Regions from separate parts of the Bacillus paralicheniformis genome, predicted to be linked through region 2. Evidence: predicted binding sites of a transcription regulator. Region 2 holds the regulator's gene; the other holds the start of a gene.
What was found. Region 2 encodes NrdR, which represses ribonucleotide reductase genes. Its sites were predicted from a motif close to AACACNATATATNGTGTT; they were not measured.
Positions count from the first base shown of each region.

Region 1: a site for NrdR is predicted at 3,172-3,189, ahead of CP943_RS19705 (anaerobic ribonucleoside triphosphate reductase). Genes of this name have one in related genera too.

Region 1 covers NZ_CP023665.1:3,842,609-3,854,049, reverse strand. The annotation lists gene CP943_RS19725 (LacI family DNA-binding transcriptional regulator) at 1-310, shown strand, start outside; gene CP943_RS19720 (sugar kinase) at 413-1,378, shown strand; gene CP943_RS19715 (bifunctional 4-hydroxy-2-oxoglutarate aldolase/2-dehydro-3-deoxy-phosphogluconate aldolase) at 1,384-1,998, shown strand; gene kdgT (2-keto-3-deoxygluconate transporter) at 2,084-3,079, shown strand; gene CP943_RS19705 (anaerobic ribonucleoside triphosphate reductase) at 3,238-5,106, shown strand; gene nrdG (anaerobic ribonucleoside-triphosphate reductase activating protein) at 5,103-5,549, shown strand; gene manA (mannose-6-phosphate isomerase, class I) at 5,925-6,875, shown strand; gene CP943_RS19690 (N-acetylglucosaminidase) at 7,004-9,643, shown strand; gene CP943_RS19685 (CDP-glycerol--glycerophosphate glycerophosphotransferase) at 9,663-10,826, opposite strand; gene CP943_RS19680 (WecB/TagA/CpsF family glycosyltransferase) at 10,846-11,441, opposite strand, start outside.
Region 2 covers NZ_CP023665.1:3,111,138-3,122,578, forward strand. The annotation lists gene CP943_RS15835 (sensor histidine kinase) at 1-534, opposite strand, end outside; gene CP943_RS15840 (DUF3923 family protein) at 661-888, opposite strand; gene CP943_RS15845 (HAD family hydrolase) at 1,148-1,960, shown strand; gene thrS (threonine--tRNA ligase) at 1,992-3,923, opposite strand; gene ytxC (putative sporulation protein YtxC) at 4,268-5,110, opposite strand; gene CP943_RS15860 (TVP38/TMEM64 family protein) at 5,188-5,820, opposite strand; gene dnaI (primosomal protein DnaI) at 5,859-6,791, opposite strand; gene CP943_RS15870 (replicative helicase loading/DNA remodeling protein DnaB) at 6,807-8,231, opposite strand; gene nrdR (transcriptional regulator NrdR) at 8,348-8,806, opposite strand; gene CP943_RS15880 (hypothetical protein) at 8,823-9,215, opposite strand; gene speD (adenosylmethionine decarboxylase) at 9,401-9,787, opposite strand; gene CP943_RS15895 (glyceraldehyde-3-phosphate dehydrogenase) at 10,023-11,045, opposite strand.

The DNA.
Region 1 (11,441 bases), 730 kb from region 2:
CGTCAAAAGCTTTTTAGAAATGAAAGAAGGGAAAAAAGCCATTCTTGGAAACAACGGGCTTCTGATGCTGAAAATCATCAGCTGCCTTTATGAGCTTGGCATTTCGATTCCGGAAGACGTCGGAATTGCCGGATTTGATGATACGGAATGGTATAAATTGATCGGTCCGGGCATTACCACCATCGCCCAGCCGTCGCATGAAATGGGCAGAGCCGCCATGGAGCGGATCATCAAACGGATTGAAGGAGATGAAAGTGCACCGCAGACGATTCAGCTTGAGGCAGAGCTTGTTCTCAGACAGTCGCTGTAGAACTCGTCAAATGGAGACACTCATACACCCGACAATTTAGGGGAGAGTGTTTTTCTGCAATTTTTTCTGAAACCGGTACCATTTCGAAAGGAGAGTGAAATCATGTCGCTTGATGTGATGACATTCGGAGAATCGATGGCTATGTTTTACGCAAATGAAACAGGCGGACTGCATGAGGCTTCTTCGTTTTCCAAGGCTCTTGCCGGAGCGGAAACAAATGTTGCCGTCGGACTGTCGCGCCTGGGCTTTCGAGTCGGCTGGATGAGCAAGGTCGGCGCCGATTCGCTTGGAACTTTTATTTTAAATGAATTGAAAAAAGAAGGCGTCGACATCTCTGAAGTCAAACGCAGTGCAGACCAGCAGACAGGCATCCTGCTCAAGTCAAAGGTTGAAAGCGGGGACCCTGATGTCACGTATTACCGCAGAGGATCAGCCGCAAGCACGATGAGCATTGATGACTACCCGGCAGAGTATTTCAAAGAAGCCAAACATATGCATGTGACAGGCATACCTCCTGCCCTTTCAAGGGAAATGCGGGGCTTCGCCCGCCACGCCGTTCACCAGATGAAAAAAGATGGAAAGACGATTTCGTTTGACCCGAATCTCCGCTTCCAGCTTTGGCCGGACCAGCAGACAATGGTTCACACGATTCATGAGATCGCCGCGCAAGCAGACTGGTTTCTGCCTGGGATCAATGAAGGAAAACTCCTGACAGGCTGCAATTCTCCCGAGGATATCGCTAAATATTATGTGATGCAGGGGGTCAAGGTCATTGTCATCAAGCTTGGAAAAGAGGGGGCTTATTACCGGACACCGGACAAAGAGGGTTATGTGCCGGGTTATCAGGTGGAAAAGGTTGTTGATACCGTTGGCGCTGGTGACGGTTTTGCCGTCGGCATGATCAGCGGTCTATTAGACGGATTGCCGCTTGAAGAAGCAGTTCAGAGGGCAAATGCGATCGGAGCTCTGGCCGTCATGGCTCCGGGTGATATGGACGGTCTGCCGTCAAGGGATCAATTGAAAGCTTTTATGGCCGCAGAGGCAAACAACCAAAAAACAGGAGGTTGACCGTAATGGAAATGTCTATGATCGGAAAAGTGCAGGAGCAGCTGGCCGAGGCCGGGCTGATCGCGGTCGTCCGCGCAGGCGATAAGGAAGCTGCTGAGGAAAGCATTCACAGATTGATCGACAAAGGAATTACTGCGATTGAAATCACATATACGACGCCGGGAGCGTCTGAGCTGATTGAAAAATTTGCAGGAAAAGACGGCCTCCTTGTCGGAGCCGGAACGGTGGTTGAAAGCGAACAGGCGAGGGAAGCCGCGGCAGCGGGGGCAAAATTCATCGTCAGTCCGGGTTTTTCGGAAAAATTGGCTGAGGAAGCCGCCTCATTGCATACATTTTTTATTCCCGGCGTATTAACACCGAGCGAAATTATGGAAGCGGTCTCAAAGGGTTTTCGGGTTCTTAAGCTGTTTCCAGGGGGGACTTCCGGGATTCCTTACATGAAAAACCTCGCGGGCCCCTTTCCGAAGGTTCGTTTCATACCAACCGGGGGGATCCATCCGGGCGATGTGGAGAAATGGCTCGATGCCGGAGCATTGGCAGTTGGAGTGGGAAGCCAGCTGAACAAAGTGTCAGAAGCGGATATCCAGCGTATCTTTCAGCGTCGGATTCGGCAGAATTAAAGCGTGCGCAGCGTGAAAAGACTTCAGATTTTGCAAGATCGACAGCTTTGTTTTTTCATTAATTTCTAGAATGGGAGAAAAAATGATGAAAATTAAAGCAACGATTGAACGTGTGCCGGGCGGCATGATGATCATTCCGCTCTTTCTGGGCGCAACGCTGAATACGTTTGCTCCGGGAACCGCGGAGTTTTTCGGCGGATTTACAGGCGCCCTGATTACCGGAACGCTGCCGATTTTAGGAGTATTTATCTTTTGCGTTGGTGCAACAATAGATTTTCGTTCTTCAGGATATATTGCGAGGAAGGGACTGACACTTCTGATCGGCAAAGTCGGCATTGCCGCATTATTGGGTTTGATCGCAGCGCAGTTCATTCCAGATGAAGGCATTCAAAGCGGGTTTTTTGCCGGACTGTCAGTGCTTGCTATTGTAGCCGTTATGAATGAAACGAACGGCGGTCTGTATTTGGCGTTAATGAACCACATGGGAAGAAAGGAAGACGCCGGTGCTTTCGCCTTTATCAGCACGGAATCGGGCCCGTTTATGACGATGGTCACTTTCGGTGTGACAGGGCTCGCAGCATTTCCCTGGGAGACGCTGGCTGCAACCGTCATCCCGTTTTTACTCGGCTGTATTCTCGGAAACCTTGACCCTGAATTGCGCGATTTGTTCGGAAAAGTCGTACCGGCGATCATTCCGTTCTTCGCATTTTCACTGGGAAACACGCTCGATTTTAAAATGTTAATCCAATCCGGCTTTTTAGGTATTGTTGTCGGCGTATCAGTCGTCGTTCTCTCGGGTGCTTCTCTATACCTGCTGGACCGCTTTGTCGCAAGAGGAGACGGCGTTGCGGGCGTCGCGGCATCGTCAACGGCCGGGGCTGCGGTAGCCGTGCCGTATGCGCTTGCCGATGCAAACCCCGTGTTTGCGCCGGTGGCTGATTCAGCGACCGCGATCATCGCGACAAGCGTCATTGTCACCTCGCTTCTGACGCCGCTTGCAACCGTCTGGATCGAAAAACGGACAAAACAAAGAAAACCTCCGAAACAAATGACGATCGATTACAAGTCATTTCGCCGCTGACGCACCGGGACATTTTGTCCGGGGCGTTTTTTTATGACCGTTTTGAAATAACGTCACCAAATTGCTAAATTTAACGGGTATCATTTGTGCTAATATCAATATATAGTGTCCTGTGGAAGTTCGGACACTATATATGCTACTTTTTAGGAGAGATTAGGATGACAACAGGCTTTAAAGAACAGGGATTATTGCAATTGACAGAAACATTTCATGATATCGTCGGGTATGGAGATCACGATATTATGCAGGAAAATGCCAACGTAGACGGCCGCTCTCCGATGGGGCAAATGAGCCGGTTTGCATCCGAGAGTTCCAGACATTATGCGCTCCAGTACTTAATGTCGCCGGAAATCAAGAAAGCAGTCGATGACAACTTGATATATCCGCACGATTTAGACTATATGCCGAGCGGGACAACGACTTGCTGCCAGATCCCTTTGGGCCGGCTGTTAAAAGGCGGATTCCATACAGGCCACGGCTCTCTCAGGGAACCGAAGGACATTATGAGCGCATTGTCACTCGCATCCATCATTTTTCAATCGAATCAAAATATGCAGCACGGCGGCCAGTCATTTCCGATGTTCGATTACGACCTGGCGCCTTACGTCCGAAAAACGTACGAAAAGCATCTGGTGAAAATCAAACAATACCCGACAACTTTGACAGAAGAAGAGATAAGGGAAAGAGCGTGGGAAGAAACGGACAACACAACTTACCAAGCGTGCGAAGCCTTTATACATAATGCCAACAGCATGCATTCGCGGGGCGGCGGACAGGTTCCGTTTGTTTCAATTAATTACGGCACGGATACGTCAAGGGAAGGCCGCCTTTTGATCAAAAATATTCTGAAGGCGACAAAAGCAGGTCTCGGCAAGGGGGAGACGCCGATTTTTCCGATTCAGATCTTCAAAATGAAAGAAGGCGTCAACGTCGATCAAACAGACCCTAACTATGACTTGTACCGGCTTGCATTGGAAACGAGCGCTGAAAGGCTGTTTCCGAACTTCAGCTTTATCGATTCGCCCGTGAATAAACCTTTTTATGACGGAACACCGGAAAGCGAAATCGCTTATATGGGATGCAGAACGCGCGTCATGTCCAATATTCATGGGAAAGAAAACAGCATCGGCAGAGGGAATTTGTCATTCACCTCGATCAACATTGTCAAAATAGCGCTGCTCAGCGAAAATGTTGAACAGTTTTTTGCTTTGCTGAACCGCTACATGGAATTAACGATTCAACAGCTGCTTGAACGGTACGCCTTTCAATGCAAAAAAAGAGCAAAAGACTTTAAGTTCCTGTATTCGCAAGGCATCTGGCATGAAAGCGAGAAGCTTGATCCTGAGGACACGCTCGAGGATGTGCTAAAGCACGGAACATTGAGCATCGGATTTATCGGACTGGCTGAAGCTTTGACTGCATTGACAGGAAAACATCACGGAGAAAGCGAAGAGTCGTTTGAACTCGGCAAAAAAATCGTTCAGTCGATGAGAGATAAGGCCGATGAAGCCACAGAAAAACACAAGCTGAACTTTTCTTTGATCGCCACACCGGCAGAAGGACTTTCAGGGAAATTTGTCAAAAAAGATAAATTGGAGTTCGGTTCGATCCACAATGTCACAGACCGGATCTACTATACGAACTCGTTTCACATCCCTGTTCACTATAAGCTGACTGCGGTTGAAAAGATCAGAAAAGAAGCGCCGTTCCATTTGATGTGCAATGGCGGGCATATCAGCTACATTGAGCTGGACGGAGACCCGAAAAAAAACATTAAAGCGATGGACATGATTGTAACCGCCATGCGCCGGTCAGGCATGGGCTACGCCTCGATCAACCATCCTGTCGACCACTGCAAGGCGTGCGGATTTACCGGAATCATCGATAACGAGTGCCCGCAGTGCAAAAATCGAGATGAGGCTTTGATTGAACGGATCAGACGGATTACGGGATATTTAGTCGGAGATATGTCAAAGTGGAATTCGGCGAAAAGACAAGAAGAAAAGGACAGAGTGAAGCACCTATGAAAGTGATGAATATTATCCATGACAGCATCGTAGACGGAGAAGGACTGAGAACAGTCGTGTTTTTAGCGGGCTGCCCGCATATGTGTGAAGGCTGCCATAATAAACAAAGCTGGAATATCAATAACGGATTTGATATGAGTGTAGACGAAGTATTTGAGGAAATTATGAAAAACCCGCTTACAAACGTCACCTATTCAGGAGGAGAGCCGCTTTTGCATGCGAGCGAACTGATCGAACTGTCTGAGAGAATTAAGCAGCAATCCGAAAAAGACATCTGGCTTTACAGCGGCTATACGTACGAACAAATCTTGAAAAATGAAAAGCACAGCGCTTTGCTGGCCTATTGTGATGTCCTGGTAGACGGCCCGTTCGAAATCAAAAAAAGGGACTTGACGCTCCTTTACAGAGGAAGCTCAAATCAGCGCATTATCGAGCTGGCATAATCTGAAACAGAAGCCTCCGGGGCTTCTGTTTCAGCGTGTCGACAAACCCTCGCATTCGTTGTCAGGCCTGCGCGTCGGTGCTCACGATTTCCAACATTCGCTCCGCTCCGATGCTCGGCCTTCCTAGACTGCAAGGGTTTTCAATCACGCTGAAAGGATGACAAAATCCCAAAACAAAAAGCCGTTTTGGGATTTTGTCAACAATCTAAAACAGAAGCCTCTGGGGCTTCTGTTTTTCCTTTCCGGCATTGACTTCTATCGAGATAACGTCATAATAAATATGAAAAGGTTTATATTTTATCATACATGTCTATCAATAAAAGAAAGCGTTTTATTTACATAAGATAATCGTGAATTAAGGGAGGAGATGGCTTCATGACTCAATCACCGATATTTCTGCAGCCTGAGTTTAAAGAGAGGATCTGGGGGGGAGCGGCTTTGCGCGAGACATTCGGCTATGACATTCCCTCTGATTTGACAGGTGAATGCTGGGCCATTTCCGCCCATCCAAACGGGCCGAACATCGTTGCTTCGGGTCCTTACAAAGGAAAAACGCTTGCCGAGCTTTGGGACGAGCACCGCGAATTGTTCGGCGGTGCAGAGGGAGACCGTTTCCCGCTGTTAACGAAAATACTTGATGCCAATCAAGACCTTTCCGTTCAAGTCCACCCCGATGACTACTATGCGGGCGAACACGAAAACGGGGAACTCGGTAAGACGGAATGCTGGTATATCATCGATTGCAAAGAAGGTGCCGAGATCGTTTACGGCCATACGGCGAGAACGCGGACAGAGCTGGTCACCATGATCAACAGCGGTGATTGGGACAACTTGTTAAGGCGGATCAAAATCAAGCCGGGCGATTTTTATTATGTGCCAAGCGGCACGATTCATGCTCTTTGCGAAGGGACGGTCGTTTTGGAGACACAGCAGAGCTCTGATACGACGTACAGGGTATACGATTATGACCGGGCCGATCAAAATGGAGAAAAGCGCGAGCTTCACCTGACACAGGCGATCAATGTCACAACAGTACCGCACGTTGACAGCTATGTTGACGAATCGACAGAAACTCAAAAAGGGATTACCATTAAGACTTTTGTAGAAGCCGAATACTTCTCCGTATACAAATGGGAGATCGACGGTGCCGTTGAGCTGACCCAGGATGCCCCTTTCCTGTTATGCAGTGTGATTGAAGGAGAAGGAAAGCTCACTCAGGGCGGAGAATTATTTCCGATCAGCAAAGGAGCAAATTTTATCCTGCCGGCGGAAACGAATGACTTTACGATAGAAGGAACATGCGAATTAATCGTGTCTCACATATAAAAAGCTTAACGGTCTTCAAAAGAAGGCCGTTAAGCTTTTTTATTGTGAAAAAATAGTCCGGCTCGCCGATAAAAAGAGAAAGCAAGTTTTTGAAATTAGGAGGCTTATAGTCGAGGGGAGTAGAGAATGTGAAAAACATTAGAAAAACCGTTATTTTTGCTGCAATCATTTTGCTCATACATACGGCCGTCCCGGCAATCCCTGCTTTAGCAGCATATACCGATACTTCCGTCTACAAAATCGAAACAACAAAAGAGTTTAATAGCGAAAGCGAGGCGCTCAAAGTAGCCGAACAACTGAAAAAGGAAACGGGATGGAAAGCCGAGGTCAAACCTTCAGGGAAAAACGGCACAACTTACGTTTTGACAACAGGGGGGATAGAAGGGGAGAGCAGAGCAAAAAATCTGCTTTTGCAGTTTGAAAAAGAAACCGGTTTGAAGGCGTCCTATGGTCCGATTGGACAGAAAGAACCGTTTTCCAAAGCGGTATCAAAGGAATTTGCCGGTGAAGCAAAAGCCAAGGAATGGGCGCTCCAATTTGAAAAAGAAACGGGGCTGAAAGCAACATATACACTTGCAGGGAACAGGGAAGCATACGTGAAGGTTGCCACCGGAGGAATCGAAGGCGAAGACAACACGAAAGCCATCCTCGATCGTTTTCAAAAAGCGACCGGCCTCAAAGCGTCGTACGCACCATACGGAGCGGGACAAGCGATCGTCAAGCTTTATTCAGGAGAAATCGCAGATGAGAGCAAAGCGAAAAGCCTGCTTGTCCAATTTGAAAAAGAAACCGCTCTTAAAGGAACGATAGAAACAGTAAAGAAACAACAGCCCAGATATAAAATTGTGACAGGTGCGATACAAGGCGAAACAAACGCAAAAAATCTGCTGAAGCAGTTTGAAAAAGAGCTCAAGGTCAAAGGGGCATATGAAGCCGCCGGTCAGCCGGCGCAGCTTTACAATGTGAAATCGGGATATTTTAATGACGAAAAGACCGCGAAAAATGCCGCCGGCCAAATTAAAAAGAATACCGGTCTCACCTCAAGCACGGAAAAGGTAAAAGGCACGCGTTTCTGGATCGTCAGCATGAAAAGCGTAGACAGCCAAAACCTTAAAAAAGTCGACGCCTTTTTTAAAAAGAAAACGTGGCGTTATACTGCTGCAAAGGCAGGGAGAAAGCAGACATCTTTCAGAATCGTTTCCGTCCCGGTTTCAGATCAAAAGAAAGCAAACGACGGCATCCGGTTTTTTAAAAACAAAAACATTCAGGCTTCCGCCCAAAACGCCGGCGGTACGACCGTCAATCGCTTCCGGATCGCGTCCGGCGAAACAGCCGTCCAAGCGCGAATCAATAAAGGGCTGGAATTCTTCAAGAAAAACGGTGCGGCGGGAACGTCCGGACCGACGGGAAAAAAAGTGTACAGCCATTATCAGCTGACAACGGAGTCCGTATACGAACAGGACAAAGTGACGAAGGCGCTCAATTTCTTTAAAGAAACAGGCATTCACGCAGAGGCCGTCAAGACCGGCCAGTATTACAGCCGGTACAAACTGAGTTCGGAAGCTCTGATCGGCTCGGAGAAATTACAGCATGCGCTTGAATTTTTCAGCAAGCGGAGTATACCGGGCAAGATTGAACAAACGGGTGAGTACGGCTACAGGCAGTACCGGGTGACGACAGGTCAGATTACAAGCAAAGCAGATCTCGACAAGGGACTGAATGTCTTTAAAAAGAACAATATCAGCGCAACTTACCAAACAAAGACGGTCAGCCTGTTTCATATCTCAATCAATGAACTATTTACAGGGAAAGACCGTGCGGATGCTGCCGCCAATCGGATTAAAACGAATTACGGCTGGCCGGTGAATGTCATCAAAGTGAAAAACGGCCCGCAAATCACAACGACTGACTACGGAATCACGCTCAGCCAGATGGTCGACAAACAGATGAAAGTCAGCCCGCAAACGGATGCGCCGGCTTATGTTTCATTAAGCTACATCAATACGGCGAACCAAACCGTTACGGCTGATCTGCTGAATATCAGGTCAAGCCCCCTTGTGACAAGCGGGAACATCATTGGACAGCTGCAAAAAGGGGATAAAGTCAATATCATCTCCCAGGAAAACGGCTGGGCAAAAATCAGAATGAATTGGCGTAATGCCAGCAGAGAAGAAGTCGAAAAATATGTCAACCCGCAAAACTTTACACAAGACAGCTCGGCATACTTCCAATTTTTAAAACTCTCGCAAACGGCCGGCTTGAATGCCGCCGAAGTCAATGCGAAAATCCTTTATAATAAAGGGATTTTGACAGGCAAAGGCCAAGCGTTCATCGACGCGGCAAGAGCATACAGCATCAATGAACTGTACCTCATTTCGCACTCGCTCCTTGAGACGGGCAACGGAACTTCCGAGTTGGCAAAAGGAACGATGTTCAACGGCAAAAAGGTTTACAATATGTACGGCGTCGGGGCTTACGACAGCAATCCGCTTTACTACGGTGCAAAATACGCCTATGAACAAGGGTGGTTCACACCTGAGGCAGCCATTATGGGCGGAGCCAAATTCATCGGTGAAAAATACATTCACCACCCGACTTACAAACAGGATACCCTCTATAAAATGAGATGGTCTCCGAACGCCCTTCACCAATATGCGACAGATGTCGGCTGGGCTTATAAGCAGGTGGGGAGAATGTACAGTCTTTATACATTGCTCGATCAATATACGCTGTACTATGATGTGCCGGTTTATCGGTCATCATCATAAAAAGACCGGCCATGTTCCATTAGGAACCGGCCGGTCTTTTTTCATTTGCCGTCATATGCTCGCTTAAAAAGTTCAACAGGCGCATGCTGGCATCGCCTGTTGAATATTGATGCCATTCTTGTGCAAACCTCTTGATCTCTTCCTTTGTGATGGACATTTCTTTGATTTCTTTCAGCAGCATGTCGCTGTCCATGCAGGCTTTGCCGGGAATCACTGCTTCAAAATCATCGATCAGTCCGCGCTTTTCATTATATTCTGCCATATCATACGTGAAAAACAAAATCGGTTTATTTAACAAAGCGTACTCAAAGGCGACTGACGAATAATCGGAAATCAGAATGTCGCATTCCATCAGCAGATCCTTTAGCGGAACGTCTGATACATCTTTGATCAGCCCTTCATGTTCTTCAAAAGTAACCTGTTCCCGCACGGCCGGATGCAGTTTGACCAAAAGCAGAAATTCTCCCTTCAGTTCCCCGGAGAGCTGCTCCTTAGAGAAAGGGAGGCGAACGGACGTCAAACAATAGTCCCTGTATGTCGGCGCATACAGAATAATCTTTTGGTCCGGACGGTCCGCTGTTTGTCTTCCGGCATGAAAATATTCATCAGTTAACGGAACACCCGTCCGCAAAAAACGGTCATCTTTCACGCCGAATGACCGCTTGAAAATATCCGCCATTTTCTCCGAGCCGACGGCGATGTAATCAAAAGAACGATACACCTTTTTAAACCGCTTGATATCGGCGGCGGATCGATACCGGTTTCCGATATCTTCGAGTCCGAACTTTTTCAAAGCGCCGGACGCATGCCAAATTTGAATGCACGTCGTCTGAGGGCGTTTATTCAATACGCTTGTCAGCAGAAAATAATTATCCGTTAACACGAATTTACACTTAAACATCCGGTATACGGCCTTTATGAGATGAATCGGATTTTTCTCGTTGATCACTTGCGATCGAACGGAAGGATATTCATCTGCAAGGGAAACGGCGTGCCTTGTATAAAGGACTTCCATTTCAAACGGCCTGCTGCTGCTGACATACTCATCCAGCAGCGCGCGCGCATTATCCGGAAAGGAAACGAGCAACAAAGCTCTGTCGCGTGCTTTTATCCTTTTGAAAATAAAGCCGGTCAAAGCGAGACCGGCCGAGTAAATCATAACCAATAAAGAACGTATATTCATTCGTTACCCAGACTCTTTTCTACAAATCGATTTTGGATTGCTCTTTGATCTGCTCCGGATAGTAGTGCCGCTGTTTTTGAACTCTTTCCTCTTTCAAAACGGAAAGGACATATTTCGGGATGTTCAGCATCCGCTTCCACCTCGTCGGATTGGTCAGCAGACGGTACATCCATTCAAGATTCAGCTTGATGAACATTTTCGGTGCTCTTTTCACTTTTCCGCTGAACACGTCGAAGCTCCCGCCGATGCCGATCGCAATCGCTTGAGGAAATAAATGCTTATGTTCATAAATAAACTTTTCCTGATGCGGATATCCGAGAGCCACAAAAACCATGTCGGGCTTGGCTGCCGCGATTTGCTTGGCAACTTTGCCTTTGTCTTTGACATAGCCGTGTGAGTACCCGGCCAGCTCAATTCCGGGATACTCGGTTGAAAGCCGATCGGCAACCGCTTGAATAACCTCTTGTTTGGCCCCGTATAAAAAGACTCTTTTCTTTTTGCGGTCAGCCAGGCTCAAGAGGTTAATAAATACATCGTACCCCGCGATCCTCGATTTTAATCTGCTGTTGATCAGCCTTGACGTTAGGACGATGCCGATTCCGTCCGGCAGGATAA
Region 2 (11,441 bases):
CTCAGCCTGCGGTTTTGCAAGTACGAGAATCATCAGCATTTGCAGACCCTCCATACAAATACCCGCCAGAGCGGCTACCCTTGGTGTCACCATCTGATGCCGTTTCCTGAAAAAGCTGCCGATATAACCGGCGATGACGCCAGCCAGCAGTGAAGAAACCGCACAGCTCAAAGCTGTCGTCCCTCCCAGTGAAAAACGGTGAATGCCTGACAATAGCCCGACACCCGCTCCGACAAACGGCCCTCCGATCAGACCGCCGATTTCGACACCGAGAATTCTCGTATTGGCAATCGAGCTTGACGGATCGATCGCAAAAATCCAATCATTGTTCAAAATCTTATGTTCCCGGATTTCAATGCCTGTATAGTTGCTGATGATGCTGAACAGGGAAAAAATGAAGATGAGAACCCCTTTTCCCTTATACCCTTCCGGATGCTGGAGGTGCTGACGGAACACCTTCATATGGGCCAACATAAAGCCCAGGATAACGATGATCCCCACTCTCTCCAGCATCATGATCATGAGTTGAATCATGTACTTCCCCTTGCTTTCTTTCTGTATCGGAATTTGCTCTTATTCTATCATACCTCTTTTTATTCACACTTTGACGCGGCATGCTTTACAAAATAAAAAAGGCAGCAAACAATTGCTGCCTTTACCTTATTTGCTGCTACCCGTTTTCAAATTAACAATCAGCCACACAACTTGAATAATGAATGGAAATATAAATGCAATCAATAAAACGATAAACGCTATTAATTTAAGCTCAGGCGTTTGAGTAACACCGGCGCCATCAACATCTCTCAGCCACACGAGAGCCGTCCCCATTACAAAAACGGCCATCCAAAATATGTTGCAAATCCACCAAAATATCCATCGTTTTTTCACAAAACCATTCCTTCCATTTCTACACTGTATCTGCTTCTTCTGTCCGCATGTGAGCCCGTTATCACGAACATAAGATGCATCTTAAAAATCCCCTGCATTTCCAAACAATAGAAATCCGTTTCATTCTATCATATTCGAGAAGCTTTCACACTTTGACACTGCATTACATCACATTCTTAAATTCATTTCTTTCACATCCATTTAATCTATTGTAAAATAAATAAGAGAATTCTATAAATTAATGGCAGAGGAGAAGATCATGAAAGCCGTATTTTTTGATTTAGACGATACATTGCTCTGGGATGAAAAAAGCGTCAGCACAGCATTTTCCAAAACGTGTCTTAAAGCTGAAGAAAAATACGGAATCCATGCGGAAGAATTTGAAGCAGCGGTCCGCGAAGCAGCGCGAAAGCTTTACACGTCTTATGAAACATATCCATACACCGTCATGATCGGCATCAACCCATTTGAAGGCCTGTGGTCAAACTTCAGCGAGCCGATCAGCGAAGGCTTTCAAAAACTGAACAAAATTGTTCCTGAATACAGAAAAAACGCATGGACAAACGGATTGAAGGCGTTTGGCATCGACGATCCCGCCTTCGGGGAAGAACTCGGCGAATATTTCGCCGCAGTGCGCCGAAAGAGCCCTTTCGTGTATGAAGAAACATTTGCCGTTTTAGATGAACTGAAAGGAAAAGTAGAGCTTCTTTTGCTGACAAACGGCGATCCGAGCCTGCAGAAAGAAAAGTTGGCAGGCGTACCGGAACTTGCTCCTTATTTTAATGAAATCGTCATTTCTGGTGAATTCGGAAAAGGAAAGCCTGATCCAAGCATATTTGAACACTGCCTCAGCCTCCTCGGCATGACAAAGGATGATGCCGTGATGGTCGGAGACAACTTGAACACCGACATTCTCGGGGCTTCCAGAGCGGGCATTCAAACCGTCTGGGTCAACCGCAAAGGCAAAAAGAATGAAACTGACCTTACACCCGATCACGAAATCAGCCATTTGAGCGAACTGTTCGATATCCTCCGCGGAAAAACAGCCGACAAACTAAGCAAAAAAGCATGACTCCCGAGCGGGAATCATGCTTTTTTCTCGTTTATTTCTTTGCTTCTGCAACGGCTTTTTTAATGAAGTCTGCAAAGGCAACTGTTTCTGATTTTTGCTCTCCGTATTTGCGGACGTTGACGGCTTCGTTTTCAACTTCCTGGTCGCCGACGACAAGCATGTACGGGATTTTTTGCATCTGTGCTTCACGGATTTTATAGCCGATTTTCTCGTCACGGATATCGACTTCAACGCGAAGTCCTTCACGCTGCAGGCGCTCTTGAACTTTTTTGGCGTAGTCAAGATGCACGGACGGCGATACAGGGATGACCTGGAACTGAACAGGGGCAAGCCATGTCGGCAATGCGCCTTTATGCTCCTCAATTAAGAAAGCGACAAACCGTTCCATTGTGGAAACGACACCTCTGTGAATGACGACCGGACGATGAGGTTTTCCGTCTTCTCCGACATATGTCAGATCAAATTTTTCAGGAAGAAGGAAGTCCAGCTGTACAGTTGACAGTGTTTCCTCTTTTCCGATTGCTGTTTTGACCTGAACGTCAAGCTTCGGTCCGTAGAACGCCGCTTCCCCTTCGGCTTCGTAATAATCGTGGCCGATCTCGTCCATCGCTTCCTTCAGCATCGATTGCGCTCTGTTCCACATTTCATCGTCATCGTAATATTTCTCTGTATCTTCAGGGTCGCGGTAAGACAAGCGGAATGAGTACTGCTCAAGGCCAAAGTCTTCATACACTTCCTGAATCAGGCGGACAGTGCGGATGAACTCTTCCTTAATTTGATCGGGACGGACGAAAATGTGCGCGTCATTCAAAGTCATCCCGCGAACACGCTGCAGACCTGAGAGAGCGCCTGACATTTCGTAGCGGTGCATCGTTCCGAGCTCCGCGATCCGGATCGGCAGTTCACGGTAGCTGTGAATGTCGTTTTTATAAATCATCATATGATGCGGACAGTTCATCGGTCGAAGCGTCAATGTTTCATTGTCCATTTCAATCGGAGGGAACATTGTGTCTTGATAATGATCCCAATGCCCTGACGTTTCGTAAAGTTCTTTGCTGCCAAGGACAGGTGTATACACGTGCTCATAGCCGAGCGCAAGCTCTTTGTCAACGATATAGCGCTCGATGACGCGTCTGATGGTTGCACCCTTTGGCAGCCAAAGCGGCAGCCCTTGCCCTACCTTTTGCGAAATCGCAAACAGCTTCAGTTCTTTTCCGAGCTTTCTATGGTCGCGTTCTTTTGCTTCCTCAAGGAGGCGAAGATGCTCATCAAGCTCCGCTTTTTTGAAGAAAGCCGTACCATAAATGCGCTGGAGCATCTTGTTGTTGCTGTCTCCGCGCCAGTATGCTCCCGCAAGGCTCAGCAGTTTGAACTCCTTGATTTTTCCTGTCGAAGGAACGTGAACACCGCGGCACAGATCGAAGAATTCGCCCTGCTCATAGATCGATACCGTTTCACCTTCCGGAATCGCATCAAGCAGTTCCAATTTCAAATCATCGCCGATTTCGGCAAACCGGGCTCTGGCTTCCTCACGGCTGACTTCTTTTCTTACGATCGGCAGATTTTCGCCAACGATTTTTTTCATTTCCTTCTCAATCTTCGGAAGGTCTTCCGGAGTCAGCGCTTCTTCCATATCCACATCGTAGTAGAAGCCGTTTTCAATGACCGGACCCACGCCGAGCTTCACGTTTTTATACAGGCGCTTGATCGCCTGGGCCATTAAGTGTGCAGTACTGTGGCGCATGATTTCAAGCGCTTCTTCGCTGCCTTCTGTAATGATTTCGATGGCGCCGTCCTCAAGGATCGGTGCGCGCAGATCGATTTCTTTGCCGTTTAATTTCCCCGCTATTGATTTTTTCTTTAAGCCGGGACTGATTGATGCCGCGATATCTTCTGTTGTCGTCGTTTTTGCAAACTCCTTAACCGCTCCGTCAGGAAATTTGATTTTTACCATATCTGACATCCTAGTCACTCCTTTTTTTTTACAAAATAAAAAATCCCCGTCCCCCTATGAAAGGGACGAGGATTAATAAACGGAATTCGTGGTTCCACCCTTTTTCCCGAAAACGCAAAAAACCCGTCGCGCTCTCGGCTTTCGGTTCTGTAACGGGAAGTCCCGTCAGTCATTACTAGACACATTGTCGTTCACAACTGATGTTCAAAGGCGGTAAAAAAATGCTCCTTGGCTTAAGAGACTTTCAGCCGTGGTCTCCCTCTCTGTCAAACCGGTGTTCATCTTTTCATGTCCTTATCGATACATAATATCTTTAAGTTTACATCGTATTATAAATCGTTTTTCACACAAAATCAAGAATGCTCTTCCAAAATGTTTTCTCGCGGATGAAAGGCGTCAAGCGAAAGAATCCGTACGCGCTCCTGAAAAATATTTTGAATGGTCTGAACCATGGCGTGTTCCCGGTCTTCTGTATAGAGGTCTATTTTTTCCGGCGCAATCGATACGAGCGGAGCCAGGAGATGGGAATCAATATACATCGGGTGTTCTCTTACGAACCGCCTGTCTATGTATTTTTTTTGTTCCCGTTCAGAAATATACTTTAATTCCCACAATACAAAATAACCGTCGTGCACAATGTGGACATGGTCAAGCATCGGCTCTTTCGACATGACGTAGTCTCTCAGCGATTGAATGAATGTCTGATATTCCTGTTCCATTTTATACTCGTCGATTGCCGCCTCCACATAAGACCTGAGGCGTTCATAATACCTCCCGAGGCGAAATGTCATAAAGGACCGAATGGAAAAGACGTTTTCCTCAAGACAAATCGTTTGGAGCTCCTGAATGATGTAATGTTCGCGAGGGGTGTCGTCCTTGTTGAGAGGAAGCCCTTCAAGTTCGCCCTCCATAATGCTGTGGGCCAGTTGAAGAATCTGCTGCTGTTCATCCCGGTCCAAAAAGTAATAATCGCCTTCAATAACCGAAAGCATGTATTCGTCTTCTTTGCATTCTGTAAAAAATCTCGTCAGAACCGGCTCAATATAGGCCTGAATACTGACAGAGGAATGGGTCTTTTCAATTCCGATCTTCCCTGGTGCTTCGTGAATCTTGATATGCCGGTTCGCATCCGCATTGCGAAGGAGATGCAAAAACGCGGCTGTATCATAATCATCTTCAAATGTAATTTCAAGCATGTTTGTCCCCCCTAACAACATCTGATACATGTATATGGGGGTGACAAATAAAATAGACGTAAAAAAAGGATGAGCCCTTAATCGAGGAGCGCCTGCACTTTTTTTCTGAACAAAAGAGGCACGGTAATGAATATCAAGTAAATTGCCGCTGCAGCTGCAATTGCTATGATGTCGCCGGTCAAGAGGCTTGACCCGAGCACATTTAAAATAACGGTGCCCGGAATGATGCCCGCAGCCGTCGCCAGGGCAAACGACAGGGGCTTCACTTTTGACACGCCTGCCGCATAGCTAACCGCGTCAAAATGAATCGGCGCGAGCCTCAAGAGCAGAATGCAGAAAAAGCCGTTTTTCCGCAAAAGCGTCCGCAGGCTGTCAAGCTTCAGCGGCATGTGCTGAAGGTTTCCGCCGAGCCTGTATGCAACAGCGAATGACAAAAATGCACCGCCCGCCGCACCGATAAAAGAATACAAAGAGCCAAACAGCGGACCGAATGCGAGGCCCCCGCTGACGGCGAAAACGGAAGCAGGTAGCAGCAAAAACGGCCGGATCATCAATAATCCGATATAGATGAGCGGGGCGAAAATCCCGAAGGATAAGACGCCTTCTCTTATATGAGCGGGGCTCAGATTCAGATATTTCGCATTCAACCATAGTCCGGCCGCCGCGATTACGGCGATAACCGTCCATTTGGCCAAGGTTCTTTTTTGCATCTTCTTCATCTCCGTAATTGAAGCTCGGGATCATGTGATTACTGACGCCGGTTTTTCCCGTCCAGCCGGACAGGCGTCGCTAAATACAGCACCCTCTCCATCAGCCTTGCCGCTTTCACCTCTTCTTTTTCGCCCCTTTGCGAATAGGTGAAATGGTGTTTCAGTTCATCAGGGTCAAAGTTGGAAGAGAAAAACGTCGGCAGCTGATGAGACATTCTGTGCTGAAGGATGGCGCCAAGCACCTCATCCCTCACCCAGCTTGACATGGACTCCGCACCGATATCATCGAGCATTAGAATCGGCGTAGACTTGACCATCTCAAGCTTTTCTTCAAGCGACTGATCGTGTATCGCATTTTTCAGTTCCCTGACAAATTCGGGGACATAGACGAGAATGGATGGATGGTCCTTTGCCGCAAGCTCGTTGGCGATGGCGGCCAGCATAAAGGTTTTTCCGACCCCGAACTTCCCGTAGACGTAGATGCCTTTTCCCTTTCCCGTTTCGTTATAGTCATGCAAAAAGCCCGTCACAAGCTGAAGGACCTTTAATCTGCTCGGATCATCTCCGTCAATATCGGCAAACGTAGCATTCAAGAGATCCTGTTGAATATAGATGCTTTTAATCAGCGACCGCTGTCTTTCCCTCTCGTCCGCTGCCTTTTTTTCCGGACACCTGTCATATTGAACATCGATCGTTTTTCCGTTCATCACAAGCTTTGGATGATAACCTTGAATCAGGTTTTTGCACTCTTTCAGACTCGGGCAGTCTTGGCATGCTTTGCTTTGCTGTGTAAATTCATAAAGCTTGTTTAGGCTCCTGTCGATCATTCCTTGATCCACTTCTGACTGACGGCTGTTTAAAAACTCCTGAACATCCTTGTCAGAGAGCACTTTTTCTTTCATATCTTCAAGGCGTTTTTGAAAATCGGGTCTCGTTGTCACGCCTTGCAAAGCGCGTTTAATCGGCTCCATCATCTTCACCTCACATTAAAGAGCGGAATGGTTTTTCAGTTTTTTTATTTCTTCGAGCAGCTTCTGCTTCTGTTGGTCAAAGCCTTCTCTCGTTACGGAACCGGCCGGCTCTGTTTCGAGCGGTTTGCTGTCGGCTTCGTCACTTTCCCGAAGCCAGTCAGGCAGCTTTTCTTCCCTGATGACTTTCTTGTTCCGGGAAGGCTTTTTCTTCCCTTCCGCCCATTCAAGATATTGGCGGTTTTCTTCTTTCGCAAGCTTCATGGCCTCTCTAACCGTGCGAACGTTTTTTCTGGCCCAGTGAGAAGCTATTTTTTGGGTGTAATTTTTCGAAAGCTTCATATCGGTTTTCAGCATGACATAATAAATCAGAACATTGATGACGCCGGGCTCTAATTTTTGGTCAAGCATTATTTCTTCTATAATTTTCAGATCGGCTTTGGATGGTTCCGCTCCGCCGCCGATATCCTGCAGCAGCTTTTTCGGCGATACCTGCTCAAGCAAAGCAATCAAATTGTCTTCCTTGGCATTCGTTGACGACTGTTGATTCGGCTGTTCGCGGAGATTCATCGGCTGCACTTTGTCGACGAGTTCCGGAAGCGGGCCGCTGCGCTCGATCTGATACCAGTCGCTCGCCGCTTTTCTGAGCGCTTCTGTCGTGATCGTATCGTGCTCATCAACGGCTGACATGACGACGTTTTGCATCTGAAGCGGTTCGATCCCGTAGAGAAAGGCGAGCTTTTTAATCGTTTCCTTCACTTGGTCTGACAGCGCTTTTCTCGGAATAAGCGTGTCGGATAAACCGGCGAGAAACAGTTGAAAGTCAAAGGCGTCGTCTGTGACCGCCGCCGGTTTGCCATTCCCTTCTTTCATCCATTCACGATCTTCGCGAAGCTCCATCGCTTCGATCATATCGTCAGACATCTTCCATTCGCTCGGCTGGACAGATGCAAAAACTTCGTTGAAAGAACGGGTGATATCCCGTGCTTCTTCGGGAACAGACGGGTGGGAAAAGTATTCTTTCAGCTGCTGAAACCTCGCTTTTCCGACGCGGTTGTACAAGAAGACATTCAGCATGCCGTCCTGAAAGAACTCATCCGGTCTGAGCGGCGGAATCAATTCATATATAAACAAACGCTCGTCTTCCGTTTCTTTCATATAAGTTTTCAACAGTCCGATTCCCTCAAGCTTTTCCTTCTCTGAGTGAATCGTCTTCAGGTTGGTCTGCATCGCCGCCATCAGCTGTCTGTGAGTCGAGCTTTTCCCCCAGACTCTGTTTTGCTCCAGTTCCCCCCACAGCGTGAGAAACAAGCTGAATGAAAAAGAGCCGATTAGTGGCTGATACAATAGCGTGACAATTTGCCGGTCCAAGTCCTGAAGCAATCCGCAGCTTTTGACAACGTACGGATCGACAGGAAGCAAGTCTTTCCAATAATTACTCATATCTTTTGTCAACCTTCCACTTTGTTTCTTGTCCTCATTTTACACCTTTTTCAGGCCTTCATGTCACACGACCGTGGTTTTATCATGAGAAAAGAGCTGGATTAATTTACAGCTCTTTACCGTTCTTTCTTTATTAAGTCTTTCAGCTCGTCGATAAATACGTTAATATCTTTAAATTGGCGGTATACTGAAGCAAACCGGACGTATGCGACTTCGTCGATTTTCGCAAGCCGGTCCATCACCATTTCTCCGATCATATCGCTTTTCACTTCAGCAACGCCTTGATTTCTAAGCTCTTTTTCAATTTCAAAGCAAATATCCTCAAGTTGCTTTAAGGCGACAGGGCGTTTTTCGCACGCTTTGATCAAACCGCGGAGCATCTTCTCGCGGCTGAATTCTTCCCGGATTCCTTCTTTTTTTACGACGATGAGCGGAATTTCTTCCACTTTTTCAAATGTAGTAAATCGATAGTTGCATGATTCGCATTCGCGTCTTCTGCGAATCGATCTGCCTTCGTCAACGGGACGGGAGTCCAAAACCCTCGTCCCGTTATGCTGACATGCTGGACATTTCATTTTTTCAGCTCCCTATTCAATTGTTTGAATGTACAGATTTCTGCAGCTTTCCGTCCAGTTCGCTGTATAGCGTCGAGACAAGCCCGCGGCTGTAGCCAAAATCGGTCGGCAAAAACGTTTCCGTTGACACATTAAAATCCACCGCTGTATCAAAAGGGCGAATCGACACGACTGTCGCCACCACAAAAGCTTTTCTCGTTTTTTTCACCTCGGCGCTGATTTCTCCTCTTTCTTCCGACACCGATGTCACCTTACAGCCGTCAAGGCCTTCCAGCACTTCCTTTACAGCATTGAGCGCTTCTTTTGACGCCGCTTTATAATAGCGGCTCTTCAGCTTGTCCGAAGGATGGCGGTCAGACGTTTCGGCGTGTGTAGAAAAAAACCGGTGAATGTTTTGAAAAAGACTCATATCCCCTGTCCCCTTTGTCTTTCTTCTCTATATTTTATTAAAAAAATGGTTGATTTCCAAGGGAAAACAAATTAGGGCAAGAGAATGCCGGGGAGAATATGTTTCGGGGATTGTCGTGAGAGGAAAGAAAAAGGAGCGGATTTTAAAAGCGGTGTCCGCTTTTTCATCCAGCTCCTCTATCGGCATTAAAGTGCCTGTGCTTTGGCGTTGGCCTGTTTCACCTGAACAGGTCCCATGCCTCTCGGTATTTCAATGTTCTCTCTTGTTTCTGCTCTTAATTCTTCTGCGATATAATCGGCAGCTACGTTCGGATCTAAATCTCCGCAAGTATAAACATCAATGCTGGCATATCCGTGTTCAGGAAAACTGTGAATGGTCAAGTGAGATTCAGAAATGATCACAACCCCGCTTACACCTTGAGGTGCAAACTTATGAAAGGCTACCTCACGTACCTCAGCACCTGACTTCAGTGCCGCATTTACAAACGTTTTTTCAATAAAATCCATGTCATTCAGCTTATCAAAATCGCATCCCCACAGTTCGGAGATAACGTGACGCCCCATTGTTTCCATAGCATGGACCCCCCTTAACAAGAATTAGAAAAGTGAATTTCCAAGCAACTGAACCGGTCATTTACCACGGGGGAAAGTTAGTCCGGAGAGGTCCTAACCCTTTAAGTAATGCCGAAGCGCTCACGAACTAGAAGTTCACGAAAAATAGTATACTTTGTTTGAATATTTTTTGCAAGGCGGTTTTATCATTTGATGGTTAAGGGGTATTTATTTTTTATCCGTCCATGCTCTTATTTTATACAGCCGAAGGGTGTTTCATTCTTGAAGCCACGTATCTGATTAAATCGACAACCCTGCACGAATATCCCCATTCGTTGTCATACCATGCGAGCACTTTCACCTTTCTGTTCTCAAGCACCATTGTTGAAAGGCTGTCGATCACCGCCGAGTATGGATTCGTATTAAAATCGGATGAGACAAGCGGTTCATCGCATACATCGAGGATCCCGGACATCGAGCCTGCCGCCGCCATTCGGAACGCTTCATTAATATCTTCTGCCGTCGCATCGCTTTTTAAATCAGCCACAAGGTCAACGAGTGACACATTTGAGACGGGAACGCGCAGGGCCAGGCCGTGCATTCTTCCTTTTAAATGCGGCATGACAAGTGACAGCGCTTTCGCGGCGCCTGTCGTTGTCGGAATGATCGAAGAACCGCAGGCGCGCGCCCTTCTCAAGTCTTTGTGCGGATTATCAATATTTTTTTGATCATTTGTAAATGCGTGAACAGTGGTCACCAGGCCGTTTTCAATGCCAAATGCATCATCAAGCACTTTTGCGACAGGAGCGAGACAATTCGTCGTACAGGAAGCGTTTGAAATAATCGTATGACGCTCCGCATCAAATTCGCGTTCATTGACGCCCATCACGATTGTGATGTCTTCATTTTTCCCCGGCGCTGTCAAAATAACTTTTTTCGCGCCGGCTTCAATATGAGCTTCCGCTTTTTCCTTCGCGTTAAATTTCCCCGTCGCTTCTACGACGATGTCGATCCCGTATTGCGCCCACGGAAGAAGTTTAGGGTCCCTCTGATTGGTCAGCATGACCTTTTTACCGTTAACGAACAGGCAATCGTCTCCAGCGTTTACATCAAGCTCATATCGGCCGTGATTTGTGTCATACTTTATTAAATGAGCGAGCGTTTCCGGAGGGTAGCTCGCATTGATCACTGCAATGTCAATCTGTTCATCAAGCATCGCTTTTCTAAACACCATTCTGCCGATCCGGCCGAATCCGTTTATCGCAACTTTCACTTTCATCAAATATGCACCCCTTATTTTATGTCATTCCACATCATGATTTATTCAAAATAAGTATAACACATTATTTTTAATTAGCCATACCATTTGTTTCTTTTACAGCAAATTTACGCGGTTTTTGTGAAACAATGAACAAAGAACTAGAAAAAATCGGCATTAAAGCATATATTTCAAATACATCTTTAGTGCTACAATTTCCAACGGCGCCAAATTTTCACACGACAGAAGGCAGTGTCTTCAAGAAAGGACAACCATGAAACTGACCAAAAACATATATTTTATCATTTCTTTTTTGGCTGCGGCCGGCATTTATTTTTTTATAGGAACAGCAGCCGCTTCCGCGGCGAACGAAGATTATCCGAAACAGATGATCAGGCTGGAAAGCTTATCAGGCAT